One region of the Azospirillum baldaniorum genome, then DNA from elsewhere that is predicted to be linked to it. Evidence: predicted binding sites of a transcription regulator. Region 1 holds the regulator's gene; each other region holds the start of a gene.
What was found. The regulator LexA, encoded in region 1, represses DNA repair genes until DNA is damaged. The targets are predictions, from matches to a motif close to ATGTTCTANTTTGGTTC.
Positions count from the first base shown of each region.

Region 2: a site for LexA is predicted at 2,806-2,822, ahead of recA (recombinase RecA). Genes of this name have one in related genera too.
Region 3: a site for LexA is predicted at 2,633-2,649, ahead of Sp245p_RS13460 (Y-family DNA polymerase). Genes of this name have one in related genera too.

Region 1 covers NZ_CP022253.1:2,066,943-2,071,247, forward strand. Annotated here, with positions in the region: gene Sp245p_RS09780 (GNAT family N-acetyltransferase) at 1-268, shown strand, start outside; gene moaC (cyclic pyranopterin monophosphate synthase MoaC) at 265-759, shown strand; gene Sp245p_RS09790 (molybdopterin molybdotransferase MoeA) at 759-1,976, shown strand; gene lexA (transcriptional repressor LexA) at 2,133-2,831, shown strand; gene Sp245p_RS09800 (ComEC/Rec2 family competence protein) at 2,857-4,305, opposite strand, start outside.
Region 2 covers NZ_CP022253.1:1,300,422-1,304,726, reverse strand. Annotated here, with positions in the region: gene alaS (alanine--tRNA ligase) at 1-1,202, opposite strand, end outside; gene recA (recombinase RecA) at 1,650-2,729, opposite strand; gene Sp245p_RS06110 (class I SAM-dependent methyltransferase) at 2,998-3,501, shown strand; gene Sp245p_RS06105 (hybrid sensor histidine kinase/response regulator) at 3,529-4,305, opposite strand, start outside.
Region 3 covers NZ_CP022253.1:2,847,640-2,851,944, reverse strand. Annotated here, with positions in the region: gene Sp245p_RS13465 (error-prone DNA polymerase) at 1-965, opposite strand, end outside; gene Sp245p_RS13460 (Y-family DNA polymerase) at 976-2,589, opposite strand; gene Sp245p_RS13455 (hypothetical protein) at 2,748-3,278, shown strand; gene Sp245p_RS13450 (HupE/UreJ family protein) at 3,384-3,947, shown strand; gene Sp245p_RS13445 (TAXI family TRAP transporter solute-binding subunit) at 4,066-4,305, shown strand, end outside.

The DNA.
Region 1 (4,305 bases):
CATGCGCATCGACACCGACGGCGGCTATGGCGAGGTCAAGCGGATGTTCGTCCAGCCAACCGCGCGTGGCGGCCAGATCGGGCGCCGCCTTCTGGAGCGCATCGAGGACGAGGCGCGCGCCGCCGGCCTGTCGGCGTTGTTGCTGGAAACCGGCGTCTATCAGGACGAGGCCATCGCCCTCTACCGCAAGCAGGGCTTCACCGACCGCGGCCCGTTCGGCCCCTATGGCCCGGACCCGCTGAGCCTGTTCATGGAGAAACCCCTATGACCGACCAGCCCGCAAGCGGCTTCACCCATTTCGACGCCGAAGGCCGCGCGGTCATGGTGGACGTGTCCGACAAAGCGGATACGGAACGCACGGCGACCGCCCGCGGCTCCGTCCTGATGCAGCCGGAAACGCTGGCGCTCATTCTCCAGGGCGGCGTCAAGAAGGGCGACGTGCTGTCGGTGGCCCGGCTGGCCGGCATCATGGGGGCCAAGCGCACGCCGGACCTGATCCCGCTGTGCCACCCGCTGATGCTGACCTCGGTCAAGGTGGACCTGACCTGCGACCCCGAGCGCAACGCCGTGGACATCACCGCCACCTGCAAGCTGAGGGGCCAGACCGGGGTGGAGATGGAGGCGCTGACCGCCGTGTCGGTCGCCGCGCTCACCGTCTACGACATGTGCAAGGCGGTGGACCGCGGCATGACCATCACCGAGGTGAAGCTGCTGCACAAGGCCGGCGGCAAGAGCGGCGAATGGGGGAGCGCGGACTGATGCTGCAGGTCGGTGAAGCCCGCGCCCGCATTCTCGCCGCCTTCACCGCCCTGCCGGCGGAGACGGTGCCGCTGCCCGACGCGCTGGGGCGCGTCCTGGCGGAGCCCGCCGTCGCCCGGCTGACCCAGCCGCCCTTCGCCGCCGCGGCCATGGACGGCTGGGCCGTCCGCTCCGCCGACATCGTCCCGGCTTCGGCGGACGCGCCGGTCACCCTGCGCCGCATCGGCGAGTCCGCCGCCGGCCACGCCTTCGCCGGATCGGTTGGAGCCGGCGAGGCCGTGCGCATCTTCACCGGCGCGCCCCTGCCCGCCGGCGCCGACGCCGTGGTGATGCAGGAGGATTGCGAGGACGCCGGGGATCGCGTGCGCGTCGGGCGCGCCGTGCCCGCGGGGCGCTTCATCCGTCCCGCCGGACTGGACTTCACCGCGGGAGAGGAGTTGCTTCCCAAGGGACGGCTGCTCACCGCCCGCGACGTCGCCCTGGCCGCCGCGGCCAACCTGCCCTGGCTGCGCGTCCACCGCCGACCGCGGGTCGCCGTGCTCGCCACCGGGGACGAGATCGCCCTGCCCGGCGATCCGCTGGGACCGAGCCAGATCGTCAGTTCCAACGCGCTCGGCCTGTGCGCGCTGGTCGCCAGCCAGGGCGGGCTCGCCCACAATCTCGGCGTGGCCAAGGACGATCCGGAGCATCTCGCCGCCATGGCCGCCGGGGCGGCCGGCTGCGACCTGCTGGTGACCACGGGCGGCGCCTCGCAAGGCGAGCACGACCATGTGCGCGATGTGCTGGGCGGGCTGTCGTTGGATTTCTACCGCGTCGCCATGAAGCCCGGTAAGCCGTTGATTTTCGGGACGGCGAGCGGCGTGCCGCTGCTCGGCCTGCCCGGCAATCCGGTGTCCACCGGGGTGGCCGCCCTGCTGTTCCTGGTGCCCGTCCTTCGCCGTCTCCAGGGGTTGCCCGCCGAGAACGCCACGCTCACGGCGCGGCTTGGCGCGCCGCTGAAGGCCAACGACGACCGCACGGATTTCCTGCGCGCCACCCTGTCCACCGGGGCGGACGGCGAGCCCGTCGCCACCCCCTTCCCGCGCCAGGACAGCGCGATGATGTCCCGGCTGGCCCGGGCCGACGCCCTGATCGTCCGCGAGCCGCAGGCAACCGCCGCCGCCGTGGGCGACCGCGTGACGGTGATCCCGCTGAGCGGCGGTGTCCTGTCGCTTTAATCCGTTCCGCACGGGAAATCCATTTGGGAGTCCTGTCCGTCGATTTGCGATTGATTTCATCCGTAGGGCTTGACGGGGGTTAAGAACCAAACTAGAACAAGATGGAACGTTTTGCTTTTGTTCCATATCTAGTGCGGAACCGGCCGGGAGGCACAAATGCTCACGCGCAAGCAGCATGAATTGCTGCTTTTCATCAACGAGCGGCTCGGACAGGGCGGTGTGTCCCCTTCCTTCGACGAAATGAAGGACGCTCTCAACCTGAAGTCCAAGTCGGGCATCCACCGCCTCATCACGGGGCTGGAGGAGCGCGGCTTCATCCGCCGCCTGCCCCACCGCGCCCGCGCGCTGGAGGTGCTGCGCCTGCCGGAGGGGCTTGAGACCGCCCGCACCCGGCCGCCGCGCGCCAAGTTCCAGCCCAACGTCATCAAGGGCGACTTCAGCTTCGCGGGACGCGAGGCGAACCCGGCGTCCGAATCCGTGCAGTTGCCGCTCTACGGCCGAATCGCCGCGGGCACGCCCATCGAGGCGTTGCGCGACGGTTCCGCCTTCGTGGACATTCCCGCCGCCATGCTCGGCATGGGCGACCACTACGCGCTGGAAGTCGCCGGCGATTCCATGGTGGAGGCCGGCATCCTCGACCATGACACGGTGGTCATCCAGCGCTGCGACAGCGCGGAGAACGGCTCCATCGTCGTCGCCCTGGTCGACGACGCCGAGGTCACGCTGAAGCGCCTGCGCCGCAAGGGCAACACCGTGGCGCTCGAACCGGCCAACGCCGCCTACGAGACCCGCATCTTCGGCGCCGACCGCGTTCGGGTGCAGGGTCGCCTCGTCGGTCTGGTGCGGAAGTACTGACGGCAGGACGCGCCGGGGCGGCGGTTCAGCGCCCCCCGGTCTTTCCATCGGACAGCGTTCCGCCCATCGTCCTTCCTCCCATCGTCCACGGGCGGTCGCCGCGTTGCCCCCGGACGGTTTCCACCCGGATGCCCTTGTCCGACAGGGTGAGCGTGTGCGCGCCCTCCCGCCGCAGTTGCCAACGGTCGATGACCAGCGGCGCCCGGCACCCGCGCGACGGGGTCGCGATCACCACCGCGTCGGCCACCGCGCAATCCTCAGTCAAGGCGTCCGGCTGGCGCAGCAGCGCCACTGTCTTCCCCTGCGCGCGGTAAAGGCATCCCAGAGCGTCGCAGCGCAGCCGCCCGTCCAGGCTGACCCCGACGAGTGGCCAGACATCCTGACCGGCTTTCTCCTCCGGCTTCTCCATGCCGTCGCGCCGCCTCCACGTGTTGGCGGCCCGCCCGTCGCTGGCGGTGGACAGGCTGAGAATCCCCTCCGCGCCGCGCACGGCCATCAGTTTTCCGTCCTCCGACACCAGAATGTCGGGCCGCAGCGCGGCGGCCGGGGCGACCAGCCCGCCGGCCAGGGCCACCAGCCCCAGCCAGCGCCAGCGTCCCGTCCAGATGGCCAGCCACAGCCCGCCCAGCGTGACCGCCGCGATGGCGGCGTCCGGCATGGCCGGCAGGAACGCCGTCGCTCCGGGCAGTGCCGCGGTCCGCTCCGCCGTTTCAATGACCAGCCGAACGCCCCAACTCATCGCCGTGACCGCCGGCCCCTCCAGCCCGAAGGGCAGCAGCAGGTAGGAGAGCAGGCTGAAGGGCATGATCCACACCGTCGTAATGGGGATCGCCACCATGTTGGAGAGCACGCCGTAAAAGGCGACCTGCTGGAAATGGTAGAGCCCGTAGGGCGTCGTCGCGACCGTCGCCACCACGCTGGAAAAGGCGATGCCGCCCAGCGCCATGACGCCCTTGCCGAGCCAGCCCATCTCGCGCCGCCGACTCACCGCCCAGGGCGTGAACCGTTCGAAGGCGGCGATCAGGGCGACGACCGCCGCGAAGGACATCTGGAAGCTGGGCCCCAGCATCCCCTCCGGGTCGTAGAGGACGGTGACGATGCCCGCGAAGGCGACCAGCCGCATGCTGATCGGCGACCGGTCGGCGACGACCGCGCCCATGACGAGGCCGGTCATCAGCACGGACCGAAGCGTCGGCAGGGGCGCCCCCACCAGAAGCGTGTAGAGGATGGCCGACAGGATGCCGGCCAGCGCCGCGATCTTCTTGATCGGCCAGCGCAGCGCCACCCAGGGAACCAGGGCCAGAAGCGCCCGCACCACCCAGAAGACGATGCCCGCGGCGATGCCCACGTGGAGGCCGGAGATGGACAGAAGGTGGGCCAGACCGCTGTCGCGGAAGGCGTCCATCATCGGTTCGGGAATCGCCGCCGCGTCGCCGTTCAGCAAGGCGGCGGTGACGCTGGCCTCCGCGGAATC
Region 2 (4,305 bases), 770 kb from region 1:
AGGTCGAGCGGGAAGCCGTAGGTGTCGTACAGCTTGAAGGCGACGTCGCCGGGCAGCGGCTGCCCCTCGCCCAAGCGGCCGACCTCATCCTCCAGCAGGCGCAGGCCGCGCTCCAGCGTCTGCTTGAAGCGGGTCTCCTCCAGCTTCAGCGTCTCGACGATCAGGGCGCGGGCCCGGTTCAACTCCGGATAGGCGTCGCCCATCTGCTGGATCAGCGCCGGGACGAGGCGGTGCATCAGCGGCTCACGGGCGCCGATCATGTGGGCGTGGCGCATGGCGCGGCGCATGATGCGGCGCAGCACGTAGCCGCGGCCCTCGTTCGACGGCAGCACGCCGTCGGCGATCAGGAAGCAGCAGGAGCGCAGATGGTCGGCGATGACGCGGTGCGAGACGGCGTGCGGGCCGTCCGGCGCGGTCTTCGTCGCCTCGGCGGAGGCCACGATCAGCGCCCGCATCAGGTCGATGTCGTAGTTGTCGTGCTTGCCCTGGAGCACGGCGGCCAGACGCTCCAGCCCCATGCCGGTGTCGATCGACGGCTTCGGTAGGGCGATCAGGTCGTCGGGACCGCGCTGCTCATACTGCATGAACACGAGGTTCCAGATCTCGATGAAGCGGTCGCCGTCCTGGTCGGGCGAGCCCGGAGGACCACCGGCGATGTGCGGGCCGTGGTCGAAGAAGATCTCCGAGCAGGGGCCGCAGGGGCCGGTGTCGCCCATGCGCCAGAAATTGTCATCGGTCGGGATGCGGATGATGCGGTCGTCCGACAGGCCGGCGACCTTGCGCCAGATGCCCGCCGCGTCCTCGTCGGAGCTGTGGACGGTGACCAGCAGCTTGTCCGCCGGCAACCCGAACTCCTTCGTCACGAGATTCCAGGCGAAGGCGATCGCGTCGTCCTTGAAATAGTCGCCGAACGAGAAGTTGCCCAGCATCTCGAAGAAGGTGTGGTGCCGCGCCGTGTAGCCGACGTTGTCCAGGTCGTTGTGCTTGCCGCCCGCGCGCACGCACTTCTGCGAGGTGGTGGCGCGCGAATAGGGCCGCTGCTCCGCCCCGGTGAAGACGTTCTTGAACTGCACCATGCCGGCGTTCGTGAACATCAGCGTCGGGTCGTTGCGCGGAACCAGCGGCGACGACTCCACGATCTGGTGGCCGTTCTTCGCGAAAAAGTCCAGGAACGTGCGGCGGATGTCGTTGGCGGTCTTCATAAGCTGTCCAGGCTCCGGCTACGGTCGGCTACAATCGGCGGCGCGGCCTTGTTCGCGGCCGAACCGTGCTTTTAACGTGACTTGCGGTGGCTGTCCACCGAGTGCCCGCCACTCCCCTGCGCGGCGACAGGCCGCGTGGACGGAGCGCCACACATTTGCATGATCGTCGGCGCGGACGGGCGGTGGAATCGGCCACCGCCCCGCCGCCAGCAAGGAGGCTCGACGGATGAGAAAGATCCTCGAACTCCTGATCCTGCTGTTGCGGGCGCTCAAGCTGCTGCTTGAGATCCTGAACCGCTAGGACCGGGCCGGCGGACGGGTGCTGGAACACCCGTCCGCCCAGCCTGAATGTAAGGTCTTTCCAGCCGCCCGGCAAGACGGCGAAAGCCCCTCCCCGGCAAACCGGAGAGGGGCTTTCACGCAGAGAAACCGGCTTGCCGTCCGGGATCACTCCGGTGTGGCGGCCTCGCCGTCGGCCTCCGGGGTGCCCATCATGGCGTCGGCGACGAGGCCGGCGTTGCCGCGGATCTTCGCCTCGATGGCGTCGGCCGTGGCCGGGTTGTTGCGCAGGTAGTTCTTGGCGTTCTCGCGGCCCTGGCCGATGCGGGTGCCGTCGTAGCTGAACCAAGCGCCCGACTTCTCCACCACGCCGGCCTGGATGCCGAGGTCGAGAAGCTCGCCCACCTTCGACACGCCCTCGCCGTACATGATGTCGAACTCGACCACGCGGAACGGCGGTGCCATCTTGTTCTTCACCACCTTCACGCGGGTCTGGTTGCCCACTACCGTCTCGCGGTCCTTGATCGCGCCGATGCGGCGGATGTCCAGACGGACGGAGGCGTAGAACTTCAGCGCGTTGCCGCCGGTCGTCGTCTCCGGGTTGCCGAACATCACGCCGATCTTCAGGCGGATCTGGTTGATGAAGATCACCAGGCAGTTCGACTTGGCGATGGAGCCGGTCAGCTTGCGCAGCGCCTGGCTCATCAGGCGGGCGTGCAGGCCGACGTGGCTGTCGCCCATCTCGCCTTCCAGTTCGGCGCGCGGCACCAAGGCTGCCACCGAGTCGACCACCAGCACGTCGACGGCGCCGGAGCGCACCAGCGTATCGGCGATCTCTAGCGCCTGCTCACCGGCGTCGGGCTGGGAGATCAGCAGCTCGTCCACATTCACGCCCAGCTTGCGGGCGTAGGACGGGTCCAGAGCGTGCTCCGCGTCCACGAAGGCGCAGGTGCCACCGCCCTTCTGGGCCTGGGCAATGGCGTGCAGCGCCAGCGTCGTCTTGCCCGAGCTTTCCGGCCCGTAAATCTCGATGATGCGGCCGCGCGGCAGGCCGCCGATGCCCAGCGCGATATCGAGGCCGAGAGAGCCGGTGGAAACGACCTCCGTCTCGACCGTGTTCTCGCGGGCGCCGAGCTTCATGATCGAGCCCTTGCCAAAGGCGCGCTCGATCTGCGCCAGAGCGGCATCCAGGGCCTTCTGCTTATCCATGGAATCCTTCTCGACCAAACGAAGCTGTGCGGACGACATGCCCGTCTCCCCTTGTTAGATCACATCCGCGGCCCCAGGGCCAACGATCTCACCAACGGTCATTCGGTGAGAGGGAATGTACCAGCTTTGTTCCCCTGCGCAAAGCCCTAAGTTCCGCGAATGTTCTCATCGCAAGTTAGGAACGATCCGGCGCCGTGCAATGACCATTCGCCTCTGGCACCATGACCGTCCGAGGGCGATGCAACGGAATTCCAGCGGCTGCGTTCATGAGGAGATGCTCCGCCAACGACACCCCGAAAAGCCACGCATGACGACCGTCCACTCGACGCTCGACCGCATGATCGACCGCCTCATCACCCAGCGCGTCGCCCTCGGCTGGGCCGCCGGCTGCGTTGCGGGAACCCCTGGTTTGGTGATGGAGATCGGTCTGGGCAAGGGCCGCACCTACGACCATCTGCGCAGCCTGTTCCCGCCGCGCGACATCCTGGTCTTCGACATGTGGGCGCGCGTTCCCACCGCCCTGCGCCCGGACGAGGACCGGCTGCTCCTCGGCGATTTCCGGGACACGCTGCCCGCCGCGGCCGAGCTCTTCCGCGGTGCGGTGCGGCTGGCCCATGCCGACATCGGCAGCGCGCAGGAAGACGACGAGGACGGCATCCGCCAGTGGATCGGCGGGCTGATCGAACCCTTCCTGGCGCAGGGCGCACTCGTCCTGTCGGACCGCCCGATCGGCGCCGGGCGTCACGGGTGGGAGGCTCTCGACGTTCCGGGAACCGAACGCTGGGCCTATCACGGCTGGCGCGTCGGCTAGACGGCGCCGCAGCCTCCCAGGCCGCCGCTATTTGCCGTCCCGGATGACCTCCTTCACCTTGGAAGCCAATTGCTTCAGGGAGAAGGGCTTGGGCAGGAAGTGGGCGACCTCGACCCCGTCGATCTCGCCCAGACGGTCCTCGGCGTAGCCGGAGATGAAGATCACCCGCATGTCGGGCCGCACCTGCCGAACATGGCGGGCCAGGGTCGGCCCGTCCATCTGCGGCATCACCACGTCGGTGATCAGCAGGTCGATGCGGCTGCCGTCCGTGCCGATCTGCTGCAGCGCCGCCTCGCCGTTCTTGGCCTCCAGCACCTGATAGCCCTTGTTGCGCAGCGCGCGGGCGGAGAAGACGCGCACGGCGTCCTCGTCCTCCACCAGCATGATGGTGCCGGAGCCGGTCAGGTCGCTGCCGCGCCGCTCGCGCGGCTCGCCCTGGTCGGGGCGGGCCTCGCCCTTGTGGCGGGGCAGCAGGATGGTAAAGGTCGTCCCCTCCCCCTTCTCCGATTCGACCAGCACGAATCCGCCGGTCTGGCGAACGATGCCGTAGACGGTGGACAGCCCCAGCCCGGTGCCCGACCCCACGCCCTTGGTGGTGAAGAAGGGTTCAAAGATGCGCTGGAGATTTTCCTTGGGAATGCCGCAGCCGGTGTCGATCACCTCGATGGACACGTAGTCGCCGGCCGGAATGGTCTCGTGCTCGCGGCGCTGCGCCTGCTCCACCACATGGTTGGAGGTGACGATGGTCAGCCGCCCGCCTCCGGCCATGGCGTCGCGCGCGTTGACCACGAGGTTGATGATCAC
Region 3 (4,305 bases), 780 kb from region 1:
ACGATGTCGTGCACCGTCAGGAAATAGGGTGCGTAATCGAGTCGCCCGATCAACGCCAATTCGCGGTGCAGGGTCTGCGCCACCGTCTCCGGCACGCCGTCCGGATAGCGCTGGACCGCCCCGGCCCAGGTCAGGTTGGTCAGCGTCTCCTGCGGACTGCGCCCGTCCTCGGCGACCTCGTCCGGGTATTCGTAGCGCAGCTCCTCCAGCGAGAAGCGGCAGGCGGCGGCGATCTCCACCGTGCGGGCGACGGCGTCGGGGTGGCGGTGGAACAGGCGGGCCATCTCCACCCCGGCCTTCAGGTGCCGCTCGGCGTTGGCGGACAGGCGCCAGCCCGCCTCGTCGATGGTCGTGCCGCTGCGGATGCAGGTCATCACGTCGGCCAGCGGGCGGCGGGCGGGCGTGTGGTAGAGCACGTCGTTGGTCGCCACCAGCGGCACCCGCTCCGCCTCGGCCAGCCCGGCGAGCCAGGACAGCCGCCGCTGGTCGTCGCCGCGGTAGCGGTGGCTGGCGGCGAGGTGCAGGCGGTCCCCCAGATCGTTGCGCCAGCCGCGCAGCGCGTGGACGAAGGCGGGGTCGCGGTTGTCCGGCGGCACCAGCAGGAACAGCATCCCCTCCGCATGGTCCAGCACATCGGCGCGGGTGATGAAGCAGGCGCCCTTGGGCGCTCGCCGCTTGCCCAGCGTCAGCAGCCGCGACAGCCGCGCGTAGGCCGCCCGGTCGGTGGGGTAGGCGAGCAGGCTGTCCGCGTCGGTCAGGTCCAGCCGGCAGCCGACGATCAGGCGCAGCCCGTGCTTGCGGGCGGCGGCGTGCGCCTGCACCACCCCGGCCAGCGAGTTGCGGTCCGTCACCGCGACGGCGGCGTGGCCAAGGCTGGCGGCGGTCAGCGCCAGCTCGTCCGGGTGGGACGCGCCCTCCAGGAAGGTGAAGCTGGTCGAGACCTGGAGTTCGGCGTAGGGGGTCATGGCGGCCCCATCACCCGAAGAAGCCGTGCAGGAACCACAGCGCCGCCACGCCGGGCCGGTACAGCCCCTGCCGATAGACCCAGAAGCGGTGGCCGGCCTCGTCCTCGACGCGGTAATAGTCGCGGGGCTCGCCGTCGCGCCGCCACCATTCGGCCTCGATCCGCTCCGGCCCGTCGGCACGGCGGATGCGATGCTGGACGCCGCGCCAGAGGAACATCGCCGGCGGGTCGTCGGGGACCAGGGCCATGGCCTCGATGGGCTCCGGCGGGGCGAGCAGCCGCACCGGGCGGGGGCGGTCGGTCGGCCACAGCGCACCGCCGGAGGCCTCCGAGAAGGCCGAGGCGGGGGCCACGCTGCGCTCCGGCAGCCAGCTTTGCCGCGGGACCAGCCGCAGCACCGCCCGCTCCCCCAGCCGGTTGCCCAGCCGGTCCATCAGCTCGCCCAGTTCCGGCTGCCCGTCCGCACCACCATCCAGCGCGGCCTGTGCGGCGGCGAGCGGGCCGGCCTCGGTGGCCGACAGCACCATCAGCTCCAGACCGGGGCCGGGTTCCACGCGGTCGAGTTTCTGGGCGAACAGCCGCATCAGCGCGTCCGGGCGGCGCACCGGGTGGCCGGTGCCGATAACCAGCGTCTGGGGTGTGTCCTCCAACCGGCGGTCCACCCGGTGCAACTCCAGCCGCAGCCGGCGGGCGCCCTCGCCGGTGTTCTCCAGCCCGGCGCAGAGGGCGGTCAGCAGGCGGCGCAGCGCCTCGGCGATGGCCTCGGCGGTGGTGATCGGCTCGGGCAGGGCGAGGCGGACGCTGTGCGGCGGCACCGGCAAGCGGGGGGAGAGCGGCTCGTCCAGCCGCCCATAGGCTTGGTCGAGCCGTCGCAACAGCTCCGGCCCGAAGCGGGCGGCCAGCGTGGCGCGGGGGAGGGCATGCAGATCCCCGATCCGCCGCAGCCCCACCGCGGCCAGACCGTCCACCGTGGCGGCGGGCAGACGCAGCGCGGCGACGGGGAGGGGGGAGAGATCGGGGAGCGCTTTGCCCCCACCCTCCCGCTTCGCGGGTCCCCCCCTCCCCCGCTGCGCAGGGGAGGGCCAGATTCCCTCCCCCGTCCAGCGGGGGAGGGTTAGGGTGGGGGCACCCCCGCCGAACCGCGCCAGCGCCCAGGCCGCCGCGGGCGTGTCCGCCACCGCCAGCCGCGACTCGAAGCCCGCCGCGGTCAGGCGGGCGGTCAGGTCGGCGGCCATGGCCTCCTCCCCGCCGAACAGGTGGGCGCAACCGGTGATGTCCAGCGCCACCCCGTCGGGGCCGTCCGGGGCGGTCCAGGGGGTGTAGCGCGTGCACCAGCCGGCGATCCGCTCCAGCAGGCGGGCGTCCGACTCGGGCTCGGCGTCGAAGACGGCCAGGGCGGGCTCGATGGCGCGGGCGTCGGCCAGACTCATGCCGGGATGCACCCCGGCCTCCGCCGCGGCGCGGTTGACGGCGGCCACGCCCAGCCGCCCGCGCTCGGCCAGGATGGCGGCCAGGGGATGGTCGCGCCGCTCCGGATGGCGGCGGCTGTGGGCGTCGGTGGGCAGCCGCGGCAGCCACAGGGACAGGATGCGCCGCGCCGTCCGTTCAGCACCCCCTTTCCCCATGCCACCCTCCCTGCACCGCTCGTTTCGTCAATCGTTTCAACTCGAACAAAACAAGAACATTCTAGCGGCAAAAGCCGGCGGTTGGGAGTCCCCTTATGGCCTCACCAAGAAGGGGGAGATCGCCGGGAGGGCCTTGTCCCGTCTCCGCGGGACACGACATGGTTGGTATGACACCGATCCGCCCCACCGCCGTGTTCCTGCCCGTCGCCGTGGCGCTCGCCGCCCTTGCGCTGGGGGCCTGCGCGCCGGATGTGCACGACGAGATGCCGGGACGGGCCCAGGCGGCCCCGCCGGTGTCCGCGCAAGGCGGCGGGCTGAAGACGCTGCGCCAGATTCAGGCGGAGGAGAATGCCCGCCCGACTCCCGCACCGCGGCCGGAGCCTGCACCCGCTCCGCCGCAAAAGCTCTCCGACGCCTCGCAAACGCCCAACCAGCCGCCGCCGGTGCGTCGCCGCGGCAGTTCGTCCCCGCCGCCGCCGCCCATCGACCAGCCGGCCACCCCCGCCCTGCCGGAGCCGGGCTCCACCCAGGGGCTGACCGACCGCGCCAAGCGCGACCTGATGAGTCCGGAGGTCGACCGGTTGCGCACCGAGGACGCCATGGGCCGGCTCGACCCGTTGCAGCAGCGCGACCTGCTCCGCAAGCAGCAGGACCTCCGTCAGTACGGCCCTGGCCCCCTGGGTTACTGATCTTCCGGTTCTTGAAGCCCGCCACCCTGGTCACTTGACCCCACCCCGCGCAGCGGCCATACCGGCCCGGTGCTGCGCAGAGACGTTGGGGAAAAGGGGTAGGGGATGGTGGCGATCCGGTCGGTTCTTCTGGCGCTCGCATTGATCGGCGCCGGTGCCGCGCCCGCGCTGGCGCGGATGACGGTGACCGGGCCGTTCGGCACCGGCCTGACCGAACCGGTGTGGGTGCTGCAGCATCTGCTGGGCTTCCTCGCCATCGGGCTGTGGAGCGGGCAGAACGGCGGCCCTTCCGTCTGGCAGCTTCCGGTGGCGGCGCTGACCGCGGTGCTGGCCGCCGGGCTGGCCGCGCAGATCGGCATTCGCCTCCCCTACGCCGCGGAAGGCCTGTCGGCGTCGTTGATCCTGATGGGCGGACTGGTCGCCTTCGGGCTGAAGGTGCCGCTGGCGCTGGGGGTGCTGACGGTCGCCGCGGCGGGGGCTTTCCACGGCTATGTGCATATGGGCGGGCCGCTGTTCTGGGCCGGGCTGTCGTCTGGCGTGCTGCTGGTCATCGGCGCCGGGCTGGGCCTGTCGGTGGCGGTGGGGCAGGCGGCGTCGGGCCGGGTCGTGCAAATGTGTGGCGGCGCGGTAGCACTCGCCGGGGTTCTTGATCTGGCGGGCGTCTTTTAAGGCCCCGACGCCTTGAAAAAGCCGGGCTGCGGGTATTCTTGTAAGAGCGTGTCCAACACACGCCGCCGATGGCCCATGCCGCCGGAACGGCTGGCCAGCAGGAAAGGTGGACCCGCCGGTGCCGCGCGCAGGAGCCAACCCCCGCCTTTCCGACGCCCGCCTTTCCCCCCAGGGCCTTCCCAGCCGCCGCCATGTGTTGGCCGGCATCGCCGGGGGCGCTCTCCTGGGCCTGCTGCCGCGGGGTGCCGTGGCGCAGGACATCCGCTATTTCCGGATCGGCACGGGCACCACGTCGGGCACCTATTTCCCGATCGGCGGGCTGATCGCCAACGCCATCTCCAACCCGCCCGGCTCCCGC